One region of the Parageobacillus sp. NEAU-HV-2 genome, then DNA from elsewhere that is predicted to be linked to it. Evidence: a T-box and tRNA genes for the amino acid it is inferred to sense, from the RefSeq annotation. Region 1 holds a T-box; the other holds one or more tRNA genes.

Region 1 (3,391 bases):
ATATGACATTGCAATACAAAGGCGATGATTCATATAGCTTCTTAAGTCCGGAAATGAAGAAAAATGTGAGCGTAAATATCGTGACAAAAGAGAGTGTCGAAAAGGCGAACTGGTTTGTGCTTACGATGAGAGGAATCGGCGGATTGTTTGGCGATCTATGGACAAGTGTAGCAAAAACAGTCAAAGGCTGGTTTTAAGAGCTTCTTCCTTTGGAGGGAGCTTTTTCTATTGTGATTTTTAAAAAAATTGAGGTAAAATAAAAAAATGTAATCATCTAATCTGTGATATTTTAACCCAGCTATCACAGTATTAAGATAGAAATAAGGGGGAATAAAAGATGGCAACTACGGGTACGGACCGTGTCAAACGAGGAATGGCAGAAATGCAAAAGGGCGGCGTCATCATGGATGTTGTCAATGCGGAACAAGCGAAAATTGCTGAGGCAGCCGGCGCAGTAGCGGTAATGGCGTTAGAACGTGTTCCCGCTGATATTCGCGCTGCTGGCGGCGTAGCGCGCATGGCGGATCCAACGGTCGTTGAGGAAGTGATGAAAGCCGTATCGATCCCTGTGATGGCAAAGGTACGCATCGGTCATTACGTAGAGGCACGCGTGTTGGAAGCGCTAGGGGTAGACTATATTGACGAAAGCGAAGTATTAACGCCAGCCGATGAAGAGTTTCATATTGATAAACGACAATTTACCGTTCCTTTTGTATGCGGCTGCCGTGATTTAGGGGAGGCGGCGCGCCGCATTGCGGAAGGCGCATCGATGCTGCGGACAAAAGGAGAACCAGGAACGGGAAACATTGTCGAAGCGGTACGGCATATGCGTAAAGTCAATGCACAAATACGCAAAGTGGTCAGCATGAGCGAAGACGAATTAGTGACGGAGGCCAAAAATTTAGGGGCACCTGTCGAAGTATTGCGCGAAATTAAGCGGTTAGGTCGTCTTCCAGTTGTCAACTTTGCCGCTGGCGGGGTCGCGACTCCAGCGGACGCGGCGCTGATGATGCACTTAGGGGCAGACGGCGTATTTGTCGGCTCTGGTATTTTCAAATCGGAAAATCCAGAAAAATATGCACGAGCAATTGTTGAAGCTACCACCCATTACGAAGACTACGAGTTAATTGCCCATTTATCGAAAGGGTTGGGCGGCGCAATGCGAGGCATTGATGTCGCATCATTATTGCCAGAACAACGGATGCAAGAGCGCGGTTGGTAAGTGAAGGAGCAATGGGACGATGAAAATTGGTGTACTTGGCTTACAAGGTGCGGTGCAAGAACATGTTCGCTCTATTGAAGCATGTGGGGCGGAAGCAGTTGTCGTAAAAAAACCAGACCAGCTTGCAGAATTGGATGGTCTAATTCTTCCTGGCGGCGAGAGTACAACGATGCGCCGGCTTATAGATAAATACGGATTTATGGAGCCGTTAAAACAGTTTGCGGCGGCAGGAAAACCGATGTTCGGCACGTGTGCAGGGTTAATTTTGCTGGCGAAACGAATTGTCGGCTACGATGAACCACATTTAGGGCTGATGGATATTACCGTTGAGCGAAATTCTTTCGGTCGTCAGCGCGAAAGTTTTGAAGCGGAACTTTCGATTGCTGGGGTTGCCGATGATTTTATCGGTGTATTTATCCGTGCTCCACATATCGTGGAAGTAGGCGAAGACGTCGAAATTTTAGCCAAATATGAGGACCGCATTGTCGCAGCAAGACAAGGACAGTTTCTCGGGTGTTCATTCCATCCTGAATTGACGGATGACCACCGCATGACGCACTATTTTCTTAATATGGTGAAAGAAGCAAAAGCATAAAACGGGTTGCGTTTGAGAAAAACTTATAGTACATTATTGATACAAGTAATCGGCAAAAGTGTATAACGCGAAAGCGATGAAAGGAACTAGTAGCAAGACTGTTTCTCTTCAGAGAGTCGGTGGGTGGTGCGAACCGATGGGGAACGCTTGTGAATCCGTCCTTGAGTAAAATGCCGAATGCGTAAGCTAGTAAGCATTTTCGGTTTTTCGCCGTTATCGATGCAAGCGGAAGACAACCTTGTCTTCAATAAGGGTGGCAACGCGGGATCACTCTCGTCCCTTTTTGGGACGAGAGTTTTTATTTTATATAATAATAAACGAAGGAGGTATTGTTCATGCTCGATATCAAATTTATACGCAACCATTTCCAAGAAGTAAAAGAAAAACTGCAACAGCGCGGCGAAGATTTAGCGAATATGGATCGCTTTGAAGAGCTTGACAAAAAGCGGCGCGAACTGATTACAAAAGCAGAAGAACTAAAAAATACAAGAAATGAAGTATCACAACAAATCGCCGTGCTAAAACGCGAGAAAAAAGATGCGGAACATCTGATTACGCAAATGCGCGAAGTTGGTGAGCGCATTAAAGCGATGGATGAAGAAATCCGACAAGTGGAAGAGGAGCTAAATGCCCTGTTGTTGTCTATTCCAAACGTTCCGCATGAATCAGTGCCTGTTGGCAAGTCAGAAGAAGACAATGTGGAAATCCGCAAATGGGGAGAACCGCGGTCGTTTTCGTTTGAACCAAAGCCACATTGGGAAATTGCTGATCAACTTGGCATTCTTGATTTTGAGCGGGCTGCGAAAGTCACAGGAAGCCGATTTGTCTTTTACAAAGGGCTAGGTGCCCGTTTGGAGCGCGCGTTGATTAACTTTATGCTTGATGTGCATATTGAAGAGTTCGGTTATCAGGAAGTGTTGCCGCCATATTTGGTCAACCGGGCCAGCATGACAGGCACAGGACAACTGCCAAAATTTGAAGAGGATGCATTTCGTATCGAAACAGAAGATTACTTCCTCATTCCAACGGCAGAAGTGCCAGTGACAAATCTTCATCGCGATGAAATTTTATCGGCTGAAGATTTACCGATTTACTATGCGGCTTACAGTGCGTGTTTCCGTGCTGAGGCTGGCTCTGCCGGACGCGACACGAGAGGGCTGATTCGCCAGCATCAGTTCAATAAAGTGGAGCTGGTAAAGTTTGTTAAGCCGGAAGATTCGTATGATGAATTAGAAAAGCTGACGAATCAGGCGGAGAGAATTTTGCAGCTGCTCGGACTGCCATATCGCGTTGTTTGTTTGTGCACTGGCGATTTAGGTTTTTCAGCAGCGAAAACTTACGATATCGAAGTATGGCTGCCAAGCTACGGAACGTATCGCGAGATTTCTTCTTGCAGCAACTTTGAAGCGTTTCAGGCGCGCCGTGCCAATATCCGTTTCCGCCGCGACCCGAAAGCAAAGCCGGAATATGTGCATACGCTCAATGGTTCAGGATTGGCTATCGGCCGTACAGTTGCGGCTATTTTAGAAAACTATCAGCAAGAAGACGGAACGGTCGTTATTCCGGAAGTGTTA
Region 2 (3,391 bases), on a different contig from region 1:
ATCAGAAGGTTAGGGGTTCGAATCCTCTCGAGCGCGCCATAGCGGGAAGTAGCTCAGCTTGGTAGAGCACATGGTTTGGGACCATGGGGTCGCAGGTTCGAATCCTGTCTTCCCGATTTTAGTCAATATGGGGCCTTAGCTCAGCTGGGAGAGCGCCTGCTTTGCACGCAGGAGGTCATCGGTTCGATCCCGATAGGCTCCACCATTTGGTTTAATATAATTTGCGGATTCATGGCGGCGTAGCTCAGCTGGCTAGAGCGTACGGTTCATACCCGTGAGGTCGGGGGTTCGATCCCCTCCGCCGCCATTATAATGGACCTTTAGCTCAGCTGGTTAGAGCAGACGGCTCATAACCGTCCGGTCGTAGGTTCGAGTCCTACAAGGTCCACCATATTTTCAATATGTTGGAGGAGTACCCAAGTCTGGCTGAAGGGGTCGGTCTTGAAAACCGAGAGGCGCCGCAAGGCGCGCGGGGGTTCGAATCCCTCCTCCTCCGCCATAGAGTTTATCAATTATTCCTTTCTATCGTCGCGGGGTGGAGCAGTCCGGTAGCTCGTCGGGCTCATAACCCGAAGGTCGCAGGTTCAAATCCTGCCCCCGCAACCAAAATATGGTCCCGTAGTGTAGTGGTTAACATGCCTGCCTGTCACGCAGGAGATCGCGGGTTCGAGTCCCGTCGGGACCGCCATTCCAAAAATATGCCTGCTTAGCTCAATTGGTAGAGACGAGCATAAGCCTCTGTGAATTAGCTTCGAGTTGTCCCGACGCATTCACTTCTGTGAATAAGCTGGCAGAGGAAGGGACACAAAAAAACTAAGGGTATATATCAATGTTTTTTATATCGGCTTAGCTCAATTGGTAGAGCAACGAGCCTAAGCTTCATCGAATAAGCTGCGAGTTGCCTCGACGCATTCAACATCTTTGAATATGCTAGCAGAGGAAGAGGCAACGAAAATAATTAGAGTATAGACGACAAATTCTCTATGCCGGCTTAGCTCAATTGGTAGAGCAACTGACTTGTAATCAGTAGGTTGCGGGTTCAAGTCCTGCAGCCGGCACCAGAATGTGGCGGCTATGGCGAAGTGGTTAACGCACCAGATTGTGGCTCTGGCATGCGTGGGTTCGATTCCCACTAGTCGCCCCATACTATGCGGGTGTAGTTTAGTGGTAAAACCTCAGCCTTCCAAGCTGATGTCGTGGGTTCGATTCCCATCACCCGCTCTTGGGCCTATAGCTCAGCTGGTTAGAGCGCACGCCTGATAAGCGTGAGGTCGGTGGTTCAAGTCCACTTAGGCCCACCATTGCATATTATCCGATAGTGAGTTAAACTATAGTTAGATTTCATCATTCCGCAATAGCTCAGCGGTAGAGCAACCGGCTGTTAACCGGTAGGTCGTAGGTTCGAATCCTACTTGCGGAGCCATACGGAGAAGTACCCAAGTGGCTGAAGGGGACGGTTTGCTAAACCGTTAGGTCGCAGTTTTGCGGCGCGCGGGTTCAAATCCCGCCTTCTCCGCCATTTAATATGGCCCGTTGGTCAAGTGGTTAAGACACCGCCCTTTCACGGCGGTAACACGGGTTCGAATCCCGTACGGGTCATCAAAGCACCGGAATAACTGGTGCTTTTCTTTTATGTATAAAAATATCGATAACAGGCAAAAAATGAAATTTGTCGAATTTTGCGTTTTATCGTTGCAATATCGTGCATTGTCTGCTATAATTAATGCTGTTAGTTCCATTGACAAGGAAAAAGCATACAGTGGCTCTTATTCATTCAGTTATATGGGGACAACGCAGTGTTTCGTTTCTAAAAAGAACGGGGCATTGCGTTTTTATTTTTTATATTAATAATTGAAACGACGCTTCTCCGCCATGAATTTGGAAAAACATGTTTTTTATTGATTCCAATATTTTTTCACATTGCTCCCGCTGCATGGAAGGTAGTAAATAGACAATTTGTATGGCGTTTTTTGTTTCTTTGGTTACAGCTGTCCGCTCGGAATCGACAATTGGGCTGCCGAAAGGTCCATGCATATCTTTCGACACAAGCTTGTGGGCAAAATTAACGGTACGTCCGTTGATCGCCATATATTCATCTTGTTCGGTTCCGATATCAATCGTAATCGGTCCTTCCAGTTTATCGAGGTCATAAATTCCGATTGGAATTTTATAATACAGTGAAAAGAAATTATTGACGTCCGCTGCGGAATGAATCGTTGGGATAAAACTTTTCTTCTGAATCCGCCGGTACAAGCTCTCGGAGGAAGGGCGGTATCTGCTTGGATCTGTTCCGATGGTTTTAAAGATTTTGCGCCATTCTGCCAACTCTGGGATGTCCGCAATGGCAGTTTCCTGCAGGTCAAAGTAAATCGATTCTTGAAATAATTGGAGTTTCCCTTTTAACATTTGCGGAGAATCGTCGACAACGATATGATGATAACGGATAATCCCTACTTTAAAGGTGGGGATCATTTGTTTAAGCGTGTCTGCAACAATCCCTTGCATGTATCTCACCTCAGATTTTTTTCTTTCATTGTACCATAAATGGTTAATTTTGACGAAAGGAGGGGTCACGGTGGATGTAACGGCGCTAAAACAGGAGATTATTGAATATAGCAAAATGATCGGCATTGATAAAATCGGCTTTGCCAGCGCGGATCCGTTTGTTGAGCTAAAGGAGCGGTTACGCCGTCAGCAGGAGTTAGGGTATCAATCGGGATTTGAAGAACCGGATATTGAAAAGAGAACAAATCCTTCCCTGCTTTTGCCGGAAGCAAAGTCGATCATTGCGATTGCTTTGGCATATCCGTCGAAAATGAGAAATGCTCCCCGCGGCACGAAAACGGAACGAAGAGGGATTTTCTGTCGGGCGTCATGGGGCAAGGACTATCACGATATTTTACGGGAGCGTCTTGAAAAATTAGAAACGTTTATTTTAGAAAAAGTGCCGCAAGCCCGTGTCAAATCGATGGTAGATACGGGGGAACTGGCAGACCGCGCTGTTGCCGAGCGCGCAGGAATCGGCTGGAGCGGTAAAAACTGCTCGATTATTACTCCTGAGTTCGGTTCTTATGTTTATTTAGGAGAGATGATCACCAATATTCCGTTTCCGCCTGATGAGCCTGTTGAAAATCGCTGCGGTACATGTACAAAGTGTATTGATGCCTGCCCAACGGGAGCGCTTGTGCAAGGCGGACAGTTAAATGCGCAGCGATGTATCGCATTTTTGACACAAACGAAAGGCTTTTTAGCCGATGAGTTTCGCAATAAAATCGGAAACCGCTTATATGGTTGTGATACGTGCCAAATGGTTTGTCCGGCAAATAAGGGGAAAGATTTTCACTTACATCCAGAGATGGAACCAGATCCAGAAGTGGCAAAACCAAAGCTG

Evidence for each region. The T-box of region 1 lies ahead of serS (serine--tRNA ligase). A T-box ahead of a tRNA ligase gene usually reads a tRNA of that ligase, here a tRNA-Ser.
Region 2: it encodes a tRNA-Ser, which carries the amino acid that the T-box ahead of serS (serine--tRNA ligase) is inferred to sense. The anticodon was not compared.

Annotation. Positions count from the first base shown of each region.
Region 1 is NZ_JBXUJJ010000022.1:4,222-7,612, forward strand. Features, by position in the region: gene AC1WMD_RS18415 (serine hydrolase) at 1-197, shown strand, start outside; gene pdxS (pyridoxal 5'-phosphate synthase lyase subunit PdxS) at 338-1,222, shown strand; gene pdxT (pyridoxal 5'-phosphate synthase glutaminase subunit PdxT) at 1,242-1,817, shown strand; T-box leader at 1,885-2,101, shown strand; gene serS (serine--tRNA ligase) at 2,153-3,391, shown strand, end outside.
Region 2 is NZ_JBXUJJ010000001.1:12-3,402, forward strand. Features, by position in the region: tRNA gene AC1WMD_RS00005 (tRNA-Pro) at 43-116, shown strand; tRNA gene AC1WMD_RS00010 (tRNA-Ala) at 130-205, shown strand; tRNA gene AC1WMD_RS00015 (tRNA-Met) at 234-307, shown strand; tRNA gene AC1WMD_RS00020 (tRNA-Ile) at 315-391, shown strand; tRNA gene AC1WMD_RS00025 (tRNA-Ser) at 407-499, shown strand; tRNA gene AC1WMD_RS00030 (tRNA-Met) at 530-606, shown strand; tRNA gene AC1WMD_RS00035 (tRNA-Asp) at 613-688, shown strand; tRNA gene AC1WMD_RS00040 (tRNA-Thr) at 986-1,061, shown strand; tRNA gene AC1WMD_RS00045 (tRNA-His) at 1,069-1,144, shown strand; tRNA gene AC1WMD_RS00050 (tRNA-Gly) at 1,151-1,221, shown strand; tRNA gene AC1WMD_RS00055 (tRNA-Ile) at 1,225-1,301, shown strand; tRNA gene AC1WMD_RS00060 (tRNA-Asn) at 1,349-1,423, shown strand; tRNA gene AC1WMD_RS00065 (tRNA-Ser) at 1,427-1,519, shown strand; tRNA gene AC1WMD_RS00070 (tRNA-Glu) at 1,528-1,599, shown strand; gene AC1WMD_RS00075 (B3/B4 domain-containing protein) at 1,840-2,505, opposite strand; gene queG (tRNA epoxyqueuosine(34) reductase QueG) at 2,576-3,391, shown strand, end outside.